Regions from separate parts of the Robertmurraya sp. FSL R5-0851 genome, predicted to be linked through region 2. Evidence: predicted binding sites of a transcription regulator. Region 2 holds the regulator's gene; each other region holds the start of a gene.
What was found. Region 2 encodes Rex, which represses fermentation and respiration genes when NADH is low (regulators of the CRP and FNR family bind a similar motif). Its sites were predicted from a motif close to TTGTGAAATATTTCACAA; they were not measured.

Region 1 (6,149 bases), on a different contig from region 2:
ACAGGTAAGATTTGTTTGTTAATCTTTATTATACTAATAGTAACATTTATTATTAGATTCTTTTAAACGGTAGCTTTATAAAGCTACCGTTTTACTTATTAAATAGAAGAAGGAATAAAGCGCTTTGTATGCATTCTTTTAATAATAAATAGGGAAATATATATGCCTCTAAATAACAAATAAAATTTTATTGTTTGCAAAAAAAATTAATGTAGTAAGCTATGAAACGCATATTTATAATAGAAAAATGGATAGTTAATAATTATTTAGATGGATTTTCCTATTTTTTTTTTATATAATTTATGTTTTAATACTATGTTAGAAAGAAGGTGTTAAAATGAAAAACTTTTTTCAATTGGCTCAAAGAAGAATCAATCTAGCGTTTGAGCACAACCATTACATCATTTTTTTCTCTGTAGCGGTAATCTTACTTTGGTTAAAAACATATATAGTTCAGTTAACACAGTTTGACTTAAATACGGAAAGTTCACTACAAGATTTTTTATTACTTTTAAATCCACTTGGGTCATCTTTACTCTTACTAAGTTTTGCGACTTTGTTTAAAGGAAGAAAGAAGTATTTAATTTTATTAACTACTTATTTTTTATTAACGTTCCTAGTATATGCAAATACTATGTATTATCGGTTTTTTAATGATTACATCACCTTACCGACTTTAACACAGACACAAAATTTTGGGGATGTTAGTAGCAGTGTTACCTCTCTTTTAAAACCGTATGACATCTTGTTTTTCTTAGATTTTCTTATTTTAGTAGGATTGTATTTTGTTAGAAATAAAAAAATTCAAGATAAAAATCCTGGACGGCGATATGTAGCAGCTATGTTTTCTTTGGCTTTAGGTTTTTCTTTCTTTAACCTAGCTTTGGCTGAAGGGGATCGTCCACAGCTGTTAACTAGGGGATTTGATAGAAACTATATAGTTAAGTATTTGGGTCTATATAATTACACTTTGTATGATGCAGTTCAAAGTACAAAGGCCTCTACTCAAAGAGTTTTGGCAGATAGTAACGATATCACAGAGGTAATCAATTATACAAAATCAAATCATTCGGAACCTAACCCAAAATACTTTGGGGCTGGAAAAGGAATGAATGTTATTTATCTTCACCTTGAATCCATGCAAAACTTTTTAATTGATTACAAATTGAATGGAGAGGAAGTAACACCGTTCCTAAACTCCATGACAAAGGAAGAAAATACACTTTATTTTAATAATTTCTTCCATCAGACAGCACAAGGGAAAACAGCAGATGCAGAGTTTATTTTAGAGAATTCCTTGTATGGACTTCCACAAGGGTCAGCATTTACAACAAAAGGCTTAAATACTTACCAGGCTGCCCCTGCTATATTGGGACAACAGGGTTACACGTCAGCGGTTTTCCACTCAAATACGGGGAGTTTTTGGAATCGAAATGAGATTTATAAATCTTTTGGATATAACAAATTCTTTGATTCTAATTACTACACGATGGATTCGGAAAACATTGCAGATTACGGGTTAATGGATAAGCCATTTTATGAACAATCCATTCCTTTATTGGAATCTTTGCCTCAACCCTTTTATGCAAAATTTATACCAGTAACGCACCATTTTCCATATGAAATTGGGGAAGAGTACGCTTTAATTCAACCTCATACTACAGGGGATAAAACTGTTGATGGATATTTTCAAACAGCACGTTATGCTGATGAATCATTAAGGCAGTTTTTTGACTATCTAAAGAAGTCTGGTTTATACGACAACTCTATCATCATCATGTATGGTGATCATTATGGAAATTCGGTCAATCGTAATAAAGCAATGGAGAAAGTATTAGGTAAAGAAATTACACCTTTTGAGAGTGCGGGTTTACAAAGAGTACCATTATTTATTCGTGTACCTGGGATAGAAGGTGGAGTGAACCAAGAATATAGTGGTCAAATAGATATTTTACCAACACTACTTCATTTACTTGGAATTGATACAAAAAATTATATACAATTTGGAACAGACCTATTATCAGAAACTCATAATGAAGTTATTCCGTTTCGAAATGGTGACTTTGTAAGTCCAGAAGTTTCATCCATAGAGGGTAAATATTATGACTCGAAGACTGGCCTTGAGTTGCTTCTTGAAGATAAGTTAGTGCTTGCAAAGGAATATAAAAAAAATGTAGAACTTAAATTAGAGGAATCCGATAGAGTAGTAAACGGAGATTTGTTAAGGTTCTATACTCCAGAAAACTTTACTCCTGTGGATAGATCTAATTATGATTATAATAAAGAGGATACCCAGGAAGTTAATAATCAAAAATAAAACACAAAAAGGCTGAATTGAGAATATCTCAATCAGCCTTTTTGTGTTTTGTTTTCATTAATCAGTTATTAGTTTATACAAATTCATTTGTAAAAAGAGCGATCCTCAAAATACCCAATATAGATCTAACTATTGGAAATAATGACGTATATTTGTCACAATGACAACTTCTATATATGATAAAATTAATTTAAGTAAATTTATTAAAGTAAAAAGTGTAGAGGTGAGCTTTTTTATGGCGAAATTCGGAACCTATTTATTGGCCATATTATTTTTTCTGGTTGGTTGTAATAACAACGTTGAAACTCAAATTAATGATGAGGTCCCTGAAATAATTGAGGTTACGGTTGAAACTATCCCTGATGAACTAAAAGTCAATGAGGAAGTAATTATTCAAGCTAAAATTACACAAGGAGAAGATATAGTAAAAGATGCTGACGAGATGCAGTTTGAAATTTGGAAAGAAGGTCAATCTGATCAGGAACATGTAAAAGTAGAAGGAGAGTTAGATAAAAAAGAAGGTGAATATTACATCAAGAAGACTTTTACCGAACCTGGTCTTTATTTTGTAATTGCACATGTTACGGCAAGAGGGATGCATAATATGCCAAAAGTCGAGTTCCAAGTTAAATAATAGATGAAAAGGAATATACAAGGTTGATAATGAATAAGACCGGCAGCTTTGAAGCTGCCGGTCTTATTCATTAACCTTTAGGCATTGGAGTAGGTGTAGCTGGTGTACCTAAACCTTCATATTTTTTGTCAATGTTTTCACGAATGGTTTTTAAATCTGTTCCTTTTTCATATTCTAGTTTCGCCTCACGGGCGATATCCACACAGACACCTCAGCCAAAGCCCATGGTATCTAAAAGGGCTACATCACCTTGTACTGAATCCACAAAGCAGTTTGTATTGCTTGTATGTCCGTCTTCTTCATAACAACCACAATAACATGGCATGTAATCCAAAACTTCTGGATGTTCAACTGCAAATTGATAGGCTTCTAAAATTTTGGGATTGTCTGTTAAATTAGTAACTACAGACCAATCATTACTTCCCATTGTATACTCTAACTTTGGTTGAACTTGTTCAGATTTGCTAGGTGGTTGCTCTTGTTCATTTTCTTGACTCTCTAAGGATGAACAACCCGTAATAACTATTGTACTAAATACTAGAGTGGTAATTATTTTATTCAGATAACTCACCTCAGTTTTTACAATTTTGATATTAAAATAATATCATTGGTTGTTTTGTAATACAATTGCCAAAAATTCGAATCAAATTGAGGTGAATTATCATGGGATCCTATAAGAATCAACGGATTGTTTGGAAAAAAATACAAAAAACTTGAAAAAAAATCCTTTTTAATATTGTCACATTTATTCTACTAAACTAATGATATTATTATAAATGCATAAATTCTTATTTGTATATCTAACTATTTCTTTGTGAAGAAATGCGCATGTAAGCAGAGATATCTATGAATATATGTGCACTTATTAAAATGATGAAAATATTTAAAGAAAGGGGTACCTCTATGAAAATGAAATTGGCATTATTTTCGTTAATTTTCACTATTGCCACTGTGTTAACGGGATGTGAACCGCTTCTCGTTTTAGACCCGAAAGGACCTCAAGGTCGTACAACATCCGATGTTATAATGATTTCGATTTGGACAATGGCTATTGTCGTAATTGTAGTCTTCACACTCTTTGTGTATATAGTTAGGAAATATCGTGCTTCTAAACAAAGGGAAGATTATGAACCACCTCATATTGAAGGAAGTATTAAATTAGAAATTCTTTGGACATCTATTCCAATCTTAATCGTTGCTTTCCTTTCGTTTATTACGGTTAAGTCAACCTATGAAGTGGAGGATGTCCCAAAGGGATATGAAGAAGAGCCATTAGTTATTTATGCTTCTGCATCTAATTGGAAATGGCATTTTAGTTACCCAGAGGAAAATATTGAAACGGTTAACTATCTCTTTATTCCGACGGATCGTCCGGTTCAGTTTAAACTATATTCTTATGGGCCAATTGCGAGTTTCTGGATACCACAGCTTGGAGGTCAGAAATACGCAATGTCTGGAATGGTAAATACCTTGAATTTAGCAGCTGATGTTCCTGGTGAATATATGGGTCGAAACGCTTCGTTTACTGGAGAAGGATTTGCTGAACAAACGTTCAACGTTCAGGCAATGACTTCTGAGGAATATGATGAGTGGGTAAAGGAAGTTAAAGAAACTGCTGAACCTCTTACAGAAGAAAAGTTTAACGAATTATTAAAACCAGGCCACCTTGGACAGTCGACCTACACTGGAACACATTTAGAGTTTTCGCCACCTCCGGCAGCTCATCATAATGGTGGTTCTACTGAAAATAACGAAACAGACCCAGAAAAAGCAGATCAATCTGACTCAGATTCATCTGAAGGGAATTCTGATCATAGCAACATGAATCATTAATAATTAACTCTCACTAGCTCAACGTTAGTTTTTATGAAGAGCAATAAGCAATATTATTCCTGAAAGGGGTCAAAAAAAGTATGGATTTCTTTGATCGATTTGCCGTACCTAATCCAGGTCCAACAATATATGCATCGATGGCAGCCATTGTACTTACTATGATTGCCATTGTTGTTGGGTTAACCTATTTTAAAAAATGGGGGTATCTATGGCAAAACTGGTTAACAACTGTTGACCATAAACGAATCGGTATAATGTATTTAGTTTCTGCCTTATTGATGTTATTCCGAGGCGGAGTAGATGCGATTATGATGCGTGCTCAAACTGCTGTACCTGATAACAAATTGTTAGGTGCACAAGAGTATAATGAAATATTCACCACTCACGGAGTTGTGATGATTATATTTATGGCTATGGCTTTCATTATGTTTTTTATGAACTTCGTAGTACCATTACAAATTGGTGCTCGTGACGTGGCCTTCCCTAGATTAAATGCAGTAAGTTTTTGGTTATATTTTTTCGGAGCAATGTTATTTAACATTTCGTTTGTTATCGGTGGTTCACCAGATTCAACCTGGACATCTATTTTCCCTTTAGCAGGTAATGAATTTAGTAAATCTGTAGGAACGAACTATTATATGATTGCTCTTCAAATTTCTGGTCTAGGAACGTTAATAACAGGTATTAACTTTATTACGACCATTCTTAAAATGAGAGCGCCTGGAATGACATTGATGAAAATGCCAATGTTCACATGGTCTGCTTTGATTACAAATCTAATCATCGTTTTTGCCTTTCCAGTTTTGACTGTTGCTCTTGCAATGGGAACGTTTGATCGTCTGTTTGGTGCTAACTTCTTTTCAATGTCCAATGGTGGTATGGATATGCTTTGGGCGAACCTGTTCTGGGTTTGGGGACATCCGGAAGTTTATATATTAATCCTACCGGCTTTTGGGATATATAGTGAAATCATTTCAACTTTTGCAAGACGTAATCTTTATGGGTATAAATCAATGGTTATCTCTATGGTAGCTATTTCTGCACTATCATTCTTAGTTTGGGTTCACCATTTCTTCACAATGGGTCAAGGAGCTTTTGTTAATAGTATTTTTTCTATTACAACCATGGCTATTGCGGTACCGACTGGTGTTAAGATTTTCAACTGGTTATTTACCCTTAGAAAAGGAAAGATTGTTTTTACAACACCAATGCTATACACATTAGGCTTTATTCCGATTTTTACTATCGGTGGTGTAACAGGTGTTATGCTTGGGATGGCTAGTGCTGACTACCAATATCATAATACTATGTTCTTAGTTGCTCACTTCCATTTAGTTATAATTCCAGGTGTGGTTTTTGCGATGA
Region 2 (6,149 bases):
GCAACTTGAGCGATAGAAGCTTTGTTTTCGATTGGCTTTGAAATAGCACGAAGCTCTTCAACCGCTACTGCTACTGCCTTATCCATCCCTTTACGGATACCCATTGGGTTAGCTCCAGCTGTTACGTTCTTTAAGCCTTCACGGATCATCGCTTGAGCAAGAACCGTTGCAGTTGTCGTACCGTCACCAGCCACATCATTTGTTTTGCTAGCTACTTCAGCAACAAGCTTCGCACCCATGTTTTCGAATGCATCTTCAAGTTCGATTTCTTTTGCAATCGTTACACCATCGTTTGTAATAAGTGGTGAACCGAATTTCTTTTCAAGAACCACGTTACGTCCTTTTGGTCCTAATGTTACTTTTACCGCATTTGCAAGTGCATCTACCCCACGAAGCATCGAGCGGCGTGCGTCTTCACTAAACTTAATTTCTTTAGCCATTGTAAAATACCCTCCTCGAGTTTTTTCAATCTATTCTGTCTTCGTTTAGTTTTTAAATAAGAAAATCTCTACTCTTATCCAAGAATAGCAAGAATATCGTTTTCACGTAGAATTAAGTACTCTTTTCCTTCGTACTTCACTTCTGTGCCAGCGTATTTTGAGAAGATAATGCGGTCGTCCACAGAAACTTCAAGAGCTACACGCTCACCGCTTTCAAGTACGCGGCCAGTGCCGACAGCAACTACTTTGCCTTCTTGAGGCTTCTCTTTAGCAGAGTCTGGTAGTACAATACCGCTTGCCGTTTTTTCTTCCGTTTCAACTAGCTCAATTACAATGCGATCACCTAGTGGCTTTAACAAGTGAAACAACCTCCTCAAATATATGAAAGATTTTTATTATTAGCACTCACTTAACTAGAGTGCTAACACAACTATTATATTAATGAATCTCTACCTTTTTTGCAAGCGAGAAACCGCTTTTTTTTATAAATTTTTTGTAAAAGTCCCCCCATAACTTGTTAATTGTACAACCTTACTAAGTATGTACTTTTCCACCTATTCTATCCATATAATGCTAAAATACGGACGATAATTCTTCTTATTTGATACAACCTGATGTTTACGAGTAGAATAACTATATTGGATGGAAAAGGAGACTTGTTTTGAAACGTGAATATTGGATTATATTAATTGCTTATATTGCTATGCAGCTTTCAAGCTTTATTGGTGTCCCTATCACCTCTCTGATACTAGAACTGATTGGTTTTGAAACCCATCACTCTCAAGGGTTCGCAGGGGTCACTTGGCTTGTCATAAGCTTTTCGCTCACACTTGTGATTGTCCTGATGTTGTTGCGTAATGAGATGGTAAACACAAATGAAGTAAGAAGCGGAGCCAGCTTAGGTCGATCGATCCTTTGGTCTATCACAGGTGTCTTTCTTGCCCTATTTGCCCAAGCCTTTGCTGCAAATATTGAACGTTTGATTGGTATTGATGTTGGTTCTGAAAATACGCAACAGATTCTACGCATCATTGAGTCCTTTCCTATTATGATTGTCGTGAGCTCAGTGATTGGTCCTATATTAGAAGAAATTGTTTTTCGTAAGATCATTTTTGGGGCTTTTTATAAGCGATTTAACTTTTTTCTATCAGCCTTGCTTAGCTCCGTTATTTTTTCTTTTGCCCATATGGAGCCGGAGCACACTCTACTTTATTCCGCAATGGGATTCACCTTTGCGTATTTGTATGTAAAAACCAATCGGATTCTCGTTCCGATCGTTGCTCACGTATCGATGAATACGTTCGTTGTTCTTGTGCAATCCGTATTTAAGGAAGACTTAGAAAAATTAATCAAACAAGCAGAACAAATGCAAAGCTTTATTGGAGGATTCTTCTTATGAGACAGTCACCTTTATTTTCAGGAATTATATACATCATCTTAGGTGCTCTGTTCACAGTGTTTGCCATACAGGACTTACAGCAAAATGGAGAGTGGGGCTTTTTCACCTACCTGCTTGTCTTGCTAGCGACCTTTGATATTGGTTCAGGCATTCGGATGATTCTTTTACATTTTAAAATTAAAGAGATCAAGAAAGAGCAAAAGAAATAGCCGCTCCACTAAGGGGCGGCTTACTGTTTATTCTTCTACCATTTCTTCATCCATTGAATAATGCTTTAAAAAGTACACCAGTGACTGTAACTCAATAGCCAGATCAATATGGTGAACCCTGATGGATGAGGGAACCGTTAATCGGGCCGGGGTAAAGTTTAAAATGCCTCTCACCGATCCTTGAACCATTCGATCGGTAATGGATTGTGCAACCGGTGCTGGAACCGTTAATATCGCGACCTGAATGTCTTCTTTTTCAATAACTTCTTCTAGATCATCCATATGGTAGACGGGCACTTCACCAATTTTTGTGCCTACCTTCTCTTCTATCACATCAAATGCAACCGCAATTTTGGTATTATTATTCTTTAAGAAGTTATAGTTTAAAAATGCTGTCCCAAGATTCCCGACCCCAATTAACGCAACCTTCGTTAATTCATCTTGGTCGAGTGTTTTACGGAAAAAGGATAATAAATAGTTTACATTGTAACCGTATCCCTTTTTACCTAAGGCTCCAAAGTATGAAAAATCTCTTCGGATTGTTGCAGAATCGACCTTCACCGCCTCACTTAGTTCAGCCGATGAAACGCGTTGCTTTCCTGATGAGTGTAAACTATTTAAAAAGCGATAATACAATGGTAGTCTTTTCGCCGTTGCTTGTGGGATTTTCATTGATTCATTACTCATCGTTCTTCCCCTACCTTCTACCTTTAACTAATATAGTCTCTCTTCTCTCTTAAAGTCACCGTTTTTACCACCTGTCTTTTCAACCAGGTATGTTTTCCCGATAACCATTCCTTTATCTACTGCTTTACACATATCATACACGGTAAGCGCGCAAACAGAAGCAGCTGTTAACGCTTCCATTTCTACACCTGTATTCCCTTTTGTCTTTACACTAGCAGAAATATGTAGAGTATGGCAATTGTTATCTGATTCCCAATCAAAAGAAATATCAACACCTGTGAGTGGAATAGGGTGACACATTGGAATAATATCCCATGTTTTTTTACTAGCCATAACAGCTGCAACCTGTGCGACTGCTAACACATCCCCCTTTTTCATTTGGTTATGTGTGATTCGATCATATATCTCTTGATTAACTGTGATACTAGAGTGGGCAATGGCCGTCCGTACCGTTTCGGGCTTATCACTCACATCTACCATTTTTGCTCTGCCTTCTTTATTAAAATGAGTGAACTCTGACATCTATTATACACCTCTTTCAAAATCATACACTATTTTCCTCATTTTGTGTGAAAACATTGTAACATAGTTCACAACTCATATCATTGCTCATCCGTATTGAATGCGATACACTAACCGTAGAAGTATAGAGGTGAAATCAATGATACTACTACAAGTAAACCAGCTTTCCAAGTCTTATGGGGCTGACCTTATTTTATCGAATATAAAACTAGAAGTTCAAACAAGAGACCGTATTGCCTTAGTAGGTAGAAACGGGGCCGGGAAATCTACATTACTCAAGATTATTGCCGGTCACCTTTCCTATGAATCAGGTGATTTAATCAAGCCCAAACATGTAACGATCGGGTACTTGGCTCAGAACACAGGTCTTGTTTCCGGATTATCCATTTGGGAAGAAATGCTTACCGTGTTTGAACATGTCATGAAACAAGAGCGGGAACTTCGTAAGCTTGAGGAAAAAATGGCTGATCCTACCGTATTTGAAGATGCTACTTTGTACGAGCGAACAATCAAGGAATATGACCATCTCCAAAATGAGTTTAAGGAGAATGGGGGCTACCAGTACGAGTCAGATATACGTTCTGTCCTACATGGCTTGAACTTCCACTCATTCGATTACTCTACGAAAATTGATAGCTTAAGTGGTGGCCAGAAAACTCGTTTAGCTCTTGCGAAGTTGTTATTAACCAAGCCTGATATTCTTATCTTGGACGAACCTACCAACCATTTAGATATCGATACGTTGTCTTGGCTAGAGCAATATCTTACTGGCTACTCAGGTGCCATCTTAATCGTATCCCACGATCGCTACTTTTTAGACAAAGTGGTCAATCAAGTGTACGAAATTTCTAGGAATCAAATCAGCAAATTCTCAGGAAACTACAGCTCTTATCTTGAACAAAAAGCCGAAAACTACGAGCGTGATCTCAAACAATACGAGAAACAACAAGATGAAATAGCCAAACTACAGGACTTTATTCAAAAAAATCTTGCTCGTGCATCGACCACCAAGCGAGCCCAAAGTAGAAGGAAGACGCTTGAGAGAATGCAAGTTATGGACAAACCTCTTGGAGATGAAAAGTCCGCCTCCTTCGGTTTTGATATTGAAAAGCAAAGTGGCAATGAAGTGTTAAATGTCCACTCCCTAGCAGTTGGTTATCATGATGAACGAATAGCTGAGGAACTTTCCCTCCGAATTACTAGAGGAGATTCCGTTGCCTTAGTTGGACCAAATGGGATTGGAAAATCAACCTTACTCAAAACCATCCAAGGTACGTTACAACCGTTAGAAGGACAAGTTCATTACGGCTCCAATGTTAGCATTGGCTATTATGACCAGGAACAAGCAGCTCTTACTTCAAACAAGCGAGTGTTAAATGAGCTTTGGGACGAATACCCTCTGAAAAGTGAAAAGGAAATCCGCACGGTACTAGGGAATTTCTTATTTACCGGCGACGATGTATTAAAAACGGTTTCCACTCTAAGCGGTGGGGAGAAAGCACGTTTAGCACTAGCTAAGCTCATGATGCAAAAGGCGAATCTTCTTATACTAGATGAACCTACCAACCATCTGGACTTAGACAGTAAGGAAATATTAGAAAACGCGCTTGTGGATTATCCAGGTACGATTCTTTTTGTTTCTCATGATCGATACTTTATTAATCGCATTGCTACAAAGGTGATTGAGCTTAGTAAAACCGCGGCTGTTGAGTATCTTGGGGATTACGATTATTACGTGGAAAAGAAGCTAGAACAAGAAGAGCTTAAAGCCATTGAACAAGCAGAAAAGGCTGCCGCTACCATAGCTGCTTCTCCAGAAAAAAATACGTATCAAATCGATAAGGAAGCCAAGAAATTAGAGCGCCAACGAAAGCGACGCATCGAAGAAATTGAGGGCTTAATTGAAAAGCTTGAAGAAACGATTGAAAAAAATAATACATTGCTTTGTGATCCAGAAATTTTTCAAGATCACGAAAGAGTGCTTAAAATTAATGAAGAAACGGAAACAGCCAAACTCCAATTAGATGAGTTACTAGAAGAATGGAGTGAACTGGCTGAATAAGCGTAAAGAACCGGGAGGAAGAATCTATCCCGGTTTTTTCCTTTCCACAATTTTGTTCACAGCTAAATTGTTTTTATATGAGCTTTCCACAGGGTTTCCCACATTATCCACAATTTTAGTTTATTTTATCCACATTACCCACAGTGAAACTTGTCGAAATAGTGTTTATACACAAAAAATAGCCCCTATCATGTGATAGGGACTTTTTCCTAAAGTTATTAGTTGTGGATAGATAGGTCTAATCCAGGATTGGCGTTTAAAGTAAAGTCACTTCTTTGACCTTTTTCATACATAACACTTCCCGCAGCAGCTATCATGGCTGCGTTATCTGTGCATAAAGAAAGTGGAGGAATAATTAATTCTACACCTTCATTAGCAGCAAATTCTCTCTCTAGCGCGCTACGCAGTCCTTTATTCGCAGCCACTCCTCCTGCTAGTAACACTTGCTTCACAGAATATTGTTTCGCCGCACGTACCGTCTTAGTTACCAACACATCGATCACACTTTGTTGAAAACTTGCAGCAAGATCTTCAGGTGCAATCACTTCTCCTCGTTGCTCTGCATTGTGGACAGTGTTGATAACTGCTGATTTTAATCCACTGAAGCTAAAATCATAGGACCCTTCCTCTAACCAGGCTCTCGGTAAATCTATAATAGGTGAGCCAACCGCCGCTAATCGGTCAATATGAGGTCCGCCTGGATATGGCATTTTTAACGTCCTAGCGACTTTATCATATGCTTCACCCGCAGCATCGTCTCTCGTTTCTCCAATCACCTCAAAATGGCCATGTTCCTTCATATAAACAAGCTCTGTATGTCCACCAGAGAC
Region 3 (6,149 bases), 1.7 Mb from region 2:
ATCAACCTTTGTTAATGTTTGTGGCATATCAATCACCAAAACCTTTCCTCTAATTTTACCCATCATTTTCGTCTTCGTAAATATTAAATTTCCACTTACGATACTAGACTAAAACTTCTGGAAATTCCTCTGTTTTGTAGTATTTTTCACGAATTTGTTGATTTTTCAGTGCTTCATTCCAAGGCTCTGTGTATCTAGTTAATGAACGATCCAGTTTCGCAGTTAATTCTTTTCTAACTTCAGCATTCTGCAGTACTTCTTTTACATGTTCTAGGCCCACACGTTCAATCCATGTTGATGTACGCTCTAGGTAATTGGCGGTCTCACGGTAGTACTGAATATAAGCACTAATCATATCCATTACGTCTTCTTCAGTCTTTAACGTGCAGAGTAGGTCACCGGCACGAAGATCGGTTCCTCCGTTACCGCCTACATACAATTCAAAACCGCCATCAATTCCGACAATTCCCATATCTTTAATTCCTGCTTCAGCACAGTTACGTGGACATCCTGATACGCCCATCTTAAATTTATGTGGAGTGTCTAAACGTTCAAATTTCTTCTCAAGGTCAATTCCTAGTTGCATGGTATCTTGTGTACCATAACGGCAGAATTGAGATCCTACACATGTTTTTACTGTACGTAATGTTTTTCCGTAGGCATAACCAGAAGGCATTCCTAGGTCTTCCCAAACATTTGTCAGATCTTCTTTTTTCACACCTAGTAATGCGATACGCTGTCCACCAGTAAGCTTAACAAGCGGTATATTGTATTTCTCGGTAACCTCAGCAATTTTCTTTAAGTCCTCAGCATTTGTTACACCACCGTACATTCTTGGAACAACAGAGTATGTGCCGTCTTTTTGAATGTTCGCGTGCATTTTCTCGTTAACAAGTCGAGAGTCACGTTCATCGTGGTATTCTTCAGGGTGAAGCATACCTAGATAGTAGTTAAGAGCAGGACGACATTTGCTGCAGCCTTCCTCGTTGTTCCAGCCAAGAACATTCATGACTTCTTTCGTACTCATCATGCCTTTTTCTTTAATTTCAGCAACTACCTCGTCACGGCTTAAAGTTGTACAACCACAGAGAGTCTTTTTATTAGCTTTTGTGGCATCAAATGAATCACCCAATGTATAAGCAAGAATTTCACCAACAATACCTTTACATCGACCGCAAGAACGACCTGCGTTTGTACAGCTAGATACTTGATCAACCGTTGTAAGCCCTTTTGTTTGAATGGCTTCCACTATGGTTCCCTTTGAGACGCCGTTACATCCACACACAATCTCTGTATCTGGCATAGAGTCAACGCTCATGTCTGCTTGACCCCCGCCACAGCAACCAGAGTCTAAGATACTTGCGCTTGTTTTCCCACTAACATCTTCTTTATCAACAAGCATGCGGAACAATTTTGTACTATCCTTTGTGTCACCGTATAGAACAATCCCCACTACTCGATTGTCTCTTATTAGTATTTTTTTATAAATGCCTTCAAATTCATTGTGTACTTTAATTGCTTTTGTTGATTTATCATCAATTATTTCACCCGCAGAATAAAGGTCAACATCAGAAACCTTCAGCTGGGTCCCTGTTACAGATCCTTCATATGGTGAAACCTCTAAACCGAGTATTCTCTGTGCTAAAACCTTCCCTTGTTCATAGAGAGGGGCGACCATTCCATACGTGATTTCTCTATGTTCTGCACATTCCCCAACCGCATATACATTAGGTGTATTTGTTTCCATCAAGTCATTGACAACAATCCCACGGTTTACATTAATGCCAGCTTCTTTTGCAAGCTGTGTATTTGGTTTAATTCCGACCGCCATAACGACTAGATCTGTTTCGATTTCTGTTCCGTCGCTAAATCGAAGACCTGTAACTCGGTCATCTCCAAGAATTACACTCGTTTGTTTTTCAAAAAGGAACTTCATCCCTTGCGCTTCAAGTTCTTCTTTCAGCATAATTGCAGCTGTCTCATCTAGCTGTCTTTCCATGAGGTGTGGCATCAAATGAACCACATGAACGTCCATTCCTAGGTCAATTAAACCTCTTGCAGCTTCTAGACCAAGAAGACCTCCACCGATAACTACCGCTTTTTTATGTGTACGAGCTACTTCCATCATATTTTCACAATCTTGAATATCACGGAAGCCCGTTACTCCTTGTTTATCCGCACCGGGTACCGGTAGGATGAAAGAGCTTGAACCTGTTGCAATAATTAGTTCATCGTAAGCAACGATTCTTCCCGTAGAAGAAACGACTGTCTTTAATTGTGGATTGATCTTTGCTACCGCTTCATTTGTATATAAAGTGATATTATTTTCACGGTACCATTCCCATTCATTTAGAAAGATCTCATCTACCGTTGTTTTTCCTTGCAATACATTTGATAATTGAATTCGGTTGTAGTTTGGATATGGTTCGTTTCCAAAGATTGTTATATGAAAAGCATCGGGCGTTAGTTTTAGAATTTCCTCGATTACTCTTACTCCTGCCATCCCGTTACCAATAAGAACTAAATGTTTTTTTTCCATTTTGTTTTGTCCTCCCCAGCCTGAGCTTTATGCTCGTTATTTCACAATCAATTTGATAGCTCTATTTTAACTTCTTTTATGTTGAAAACTTGTGAAGTTTGTCACACTTTCGTGAACTATGTGAATGTATTCACATTTTGTTCAAAGTTTTGAAGCTTTCAGAATGAAAAAAAGCTGGTGCATGATTGCACCAGCTTGAAAACTAATTATACTTCTTGTTTGACTTTAGGACTTCCAGTAAACAGGTATTCGTATTGCTTATAACGGACCGTGAATAGCTTAATTGGATCCTCAAAAGCAGTTGGATTTTGCTGAAGCTTTGCTAAAGATAGCTCAAATTGATTAATCTTTTCTACTAAGTCTTCTGCTGTGTGAGTTAACTCATCCTTAGGTTTTTGGAAGAACGATTCTAAATCTTTTTGTATGGCCATTGCAAAAAAATGATAAGGCGCAAAAAACTGTTTACTTACGTGTTTTGCTACTTCGGAATAATCTTCCGTTTCTACATAGCGCTTGTATTTTTGCTGCAGCATCGCTTTATTTTGACCGATGCCAGCCAAAAGCTTCCCTGCTCCCTTAAGCAACAATTGTGTTGGATTATGTTTTAACATAATGTTGATGTGCTCTAATTGAACACCACTTGTTAACCGTCCAGTGTCTCTTCTCCAGTCGTGAAGTAATTGATCATCTACAGGGAACTGGAATTTTTCAATTCCGTATAAGCCATTAAAGCTTGTAGCCATTTCATCTAAATAAGCACGAATCTGCTGTAGTTCCTCTTTTGTAAGACCAATCCATTTTTGAAGAGAAGAGTAGAGCTTTGGAAGGGTAGTGTTTTGTAAATATTCCTCCATGCGCCTATTCATTTCTTCGTTTAATTGAAGATGAATAGTAGCAAGATTGCTTTGATCGGTAATAGATTCTGCTGTTGATTTTAGAACACTTGGTATGTCAGCTTCTACTTCTGCTGAAAGCTCCTGCAAGATCGAAATATAATTCTGCTTCAGCCTTTCTCCAACTTCCTGTTCTAGATCACCAAGTTGCATGGAAGCTCCACTAACCTTAGCTAACATTTCCTTATTCCACTGAATCACATCGATTAATTTTTCTTCTTTATCAGCTCGTTTTGCTAGTAGATAGTGTAGTGTTTCTTTAATAAAGTAAAGCTCTTTTCTTGTTCTTCTTTCGTTGGATCTCTCACTGTTTACTTCGGCTAAAACATGACTCCAGTCCACCGCTTGAGAAGTCGTGTACGGATAAATCTCAGCATTAGGGAATATTGGATTCAGGTTTTTCTTGACGGTTTCCATATAATAAGAAACGCCAGTCTCTTCTTCAGCTACCTTTGGGATTGGAAGGATAAAAATGAACGTATGATCGTTAGCTTGTTGGTTCATTTGTCTTATCACATTCATTTCCATTTCGTTTAATGGATTTTCCTCATTTAAAACATAAATAATGCTATCAGCCATGTGTAAATTAACAGATAGTGAGCTTCTTTCTTGAACTGTTCCACGATACGGTGGAATGGACATTAATGAAGTGTTCTCCGCTTTTAACAGTTCAAAAGGTCCTTTAGAATGGATGTAATGATCAGTTGACCCGATTTCCGAAGGACTATCTACTTGTTTGGATTCAACGGAATTGACTTCTATTAATTCAGGTTCAGGCAAGTAGCTATATAATGCTAATTTGGAAGACAATTGGCTTACTTGTTCATGTCCAAGCACATCACTTAAAATCGTTGTTTGTAGCTTGCTTGTTCCTGTAAACAAAGTAATGGTGCTTTGCTTATTTTGTAAATTCTCCATAATCCATTTCAGCTTATTGCTTACTTGCATATCTTCTTCTTCAGCCCAAGTAACGATACTTGAGAACAATTGTTTAGTTTGGTGCACATCAATTAATCCATTTAATGAAGAATTTGTTAGTGCATGATTAGCCACCGAAACCGTATCTTCATCGATCGTACCTGGGAAAACTTCATTCCACGCCAGTACTGCACAAGCAGTATAGACAAAATGATTTGATTCTGCGAAACGCATCCAATTTTTTAGCAATAATGGAATGATTTCTTGAATCTCATTCAAGGTATACTTTCCACTTAAAAATAACTGAAAAGTTTTTAAGTATTGTTGAGATAGAAGCTTCCAGGATAACTGTTCAGGAAGCTCTGATTGTAGTAGTAATGAATTAAGCTCGCGTACCCAATTAAGTAGCTCTGATTGTTCTTCGTAATTTTCCCAAAGCTTAAAAACAATCTTCTCAAAACGAATACGATCAAGGCGTAACATGAATGATAAAAATGGAATATACTCTTCAGGTTTAAAAATGGTGGTTCGTTGTTCATCGCAATATTTTTTAATGATATCGATCCATTCTGGAGAGTTGGTGCGCATAAATTCTTTCATGGCAAGATGAATTGCATTAGCCCAATCTTCAATTTCTTCAAAGAAGAGACGGGCAAGTTCAGTGACTCCAGGATAATCAGGGTGGTTGTTAATGGTTTCGCTAATAATAGACGTGGCTTCATGGGTACGACCGTCTTTTACGTAAAGTCTAAATAGCTGTAAAGAAACTTCTGTATGAAGTACAATCGATTCTGTACTTACTCTTTTATAGATTTCCTCTGCAGTTGAGTATTGCTCTAACTCCAAGTAAGCATCTGCGATATTCTTTTTGGCCCATGGTGCTAACTCATTTTGAATACTTTCCCACTTAAAGATCGCTGCTTCAAAGTCTTTGTATAGGAAATACACTTCCCCTTGTGCGAATCGAATGGGTGTTAAGTCGGGAACGTCCTTTTGTTGCTCCCTATAATATGCTTCCCCTAGTGAACGTACGGGAAAATCCGTTTCTTGTTCAATTAGGGTTTGATAATATTTTTTCTGAACGAATTGCTTCTCTGATGTCATAATAATTCCTCCATATTTTTTCTCCCCATTCATTTTAATAACCGATAGAGTAAAATATGCTAAGATGCTATGTAACTCTTCATTGATTCTGTTTATTATAATATGATTCTACATAATTCGGAGAAAAATATCTTTTTATGTCGTAAAATGAACAAAAACACCTAGCTCAAAGGAACTAGATGTTATATCCAACTCAACCACGATGGTGGTTGTGTCTCACCCTTTGTAGTTGATGACGGTGTGGTAGAGGAGCTCGGTTCCGAGTGAGATATCCTCAATTGTTGAAAATTCCTTAGGATTATGGCTGATTCCGTCCTTGCATCTCACAAAAATCATGCCGTATTCGCAAACGTATGACATGGAAAGAGAATCGTGAAAAGGACCACTCATTAATTCAATTGGATTTAGGCCGATCACTTCACTTTGTTGCCTCATGATATTCATTAATCTTTCAGAGCAATACCTTGGTTCGCTATTGGTATCCTCCGAAATGGTATAGCGTAAACCATGAGTATCCGCTATTTCTTTGATTTGATTTCTTAGGTTAGCTTCAAGCACATGTCTTCGATTAATATCAATATCACGTAAATCGACAGTAAAGGTTACTTTCTCAGGGATTATATTTCGAGAGTCTGGGAATACTTGTAGACTTCCGACAGTTCCGACGGTTGGCGCATTTGGATCCTGGCTAGCCA

Region 1: qoxA (cytochrome aa3 quinol oxidase subunit II) is a predicted target of Rex. The motif match lies at 3,764-3,781, and genes of this name have one in related genera.
Region 3: nirB (nitrite reductase large subunit NirB) is a predicted target of Rex. The motif match lies at 2,658-2,675, and genes of this name have one in related genera.

The regions. Positions count from the first base shown of each region.
Region 1 covers NZ_JBBOOE010000002.1:360,859-367,007, reverse strand. Annotated here, with positions in the region: gene MKX65_RS26040 (sulfatase-like hydrolase/transferase) at 338-2,317, shown strand; gene MKX65_RS26035 (FixH family protein) at 2,553-2,951, shown strand; gene MKX65_RS26030 (PCYCGC motif-containing (lipo)protein) at 3,022-3,513, opposite strand; gene qoxA (cytochrome aa3 quinol oxidase subunit II) at 3,855-4,784, shown strand; gene qoxB (cytochrome aa3 quinol oxidase subunit I) at 4,865-6,149, shown strand, end outside.
Region 2 covers NZ_JBBOOE010000001.1:263,185-269,333, reverse strand. Annotated here, with positions in the region: gene groL (chaperonin GroEL) at 1-440, opposite strand, end outside; gene groES (co-chaperone GroES) at 515-799, opposite strand; gene MKX65_RS01500 (CPBP family glutamic-type intramembrane protease) at 1,102-1,839, shown strand; gene MKX65_RS01495 (YdiK family protein) at 1,836-2,048, shown strand; gene MKX65_RS01490 (redox-sensing transcriptional repressor Rex) at 2,076-2,735, opposite strand; gene moaC (cyclic pyranopterin monophosphate synthase MoaC) at 2,763-3,257, opposite strand; gene MKX65_RS01480 (ABC-F family ATP-binding cassette domain-containing protein) at 3,397-5,319, shown strand; gene tsaD (tRNA (adenosine(37)-N6)-threonylcarbamoyltransferase complex transferase subunit TsaD) at 5,538-6,149, opposite strand, start outside.
Region 3 covers NZ_JBBOOE010000001.1:2,006,986-2,013,134, forward strand. Annotated here, with positions in the region: gene nirD (nitrite reductase small subunit NirD) at 1-27, opposite strand, end outside; gene nirB (nitrite reductase large subunit NirB) at 104-2,539, opposite strand; gene MKX65_RS10160 (tetratricopeptide repeat protein) at 2,746-5,454, opposite strand; gene MKX65_RS10165 (M20 family metallo-hydrolase) at 5,671-6,149, opposite strand, start outside.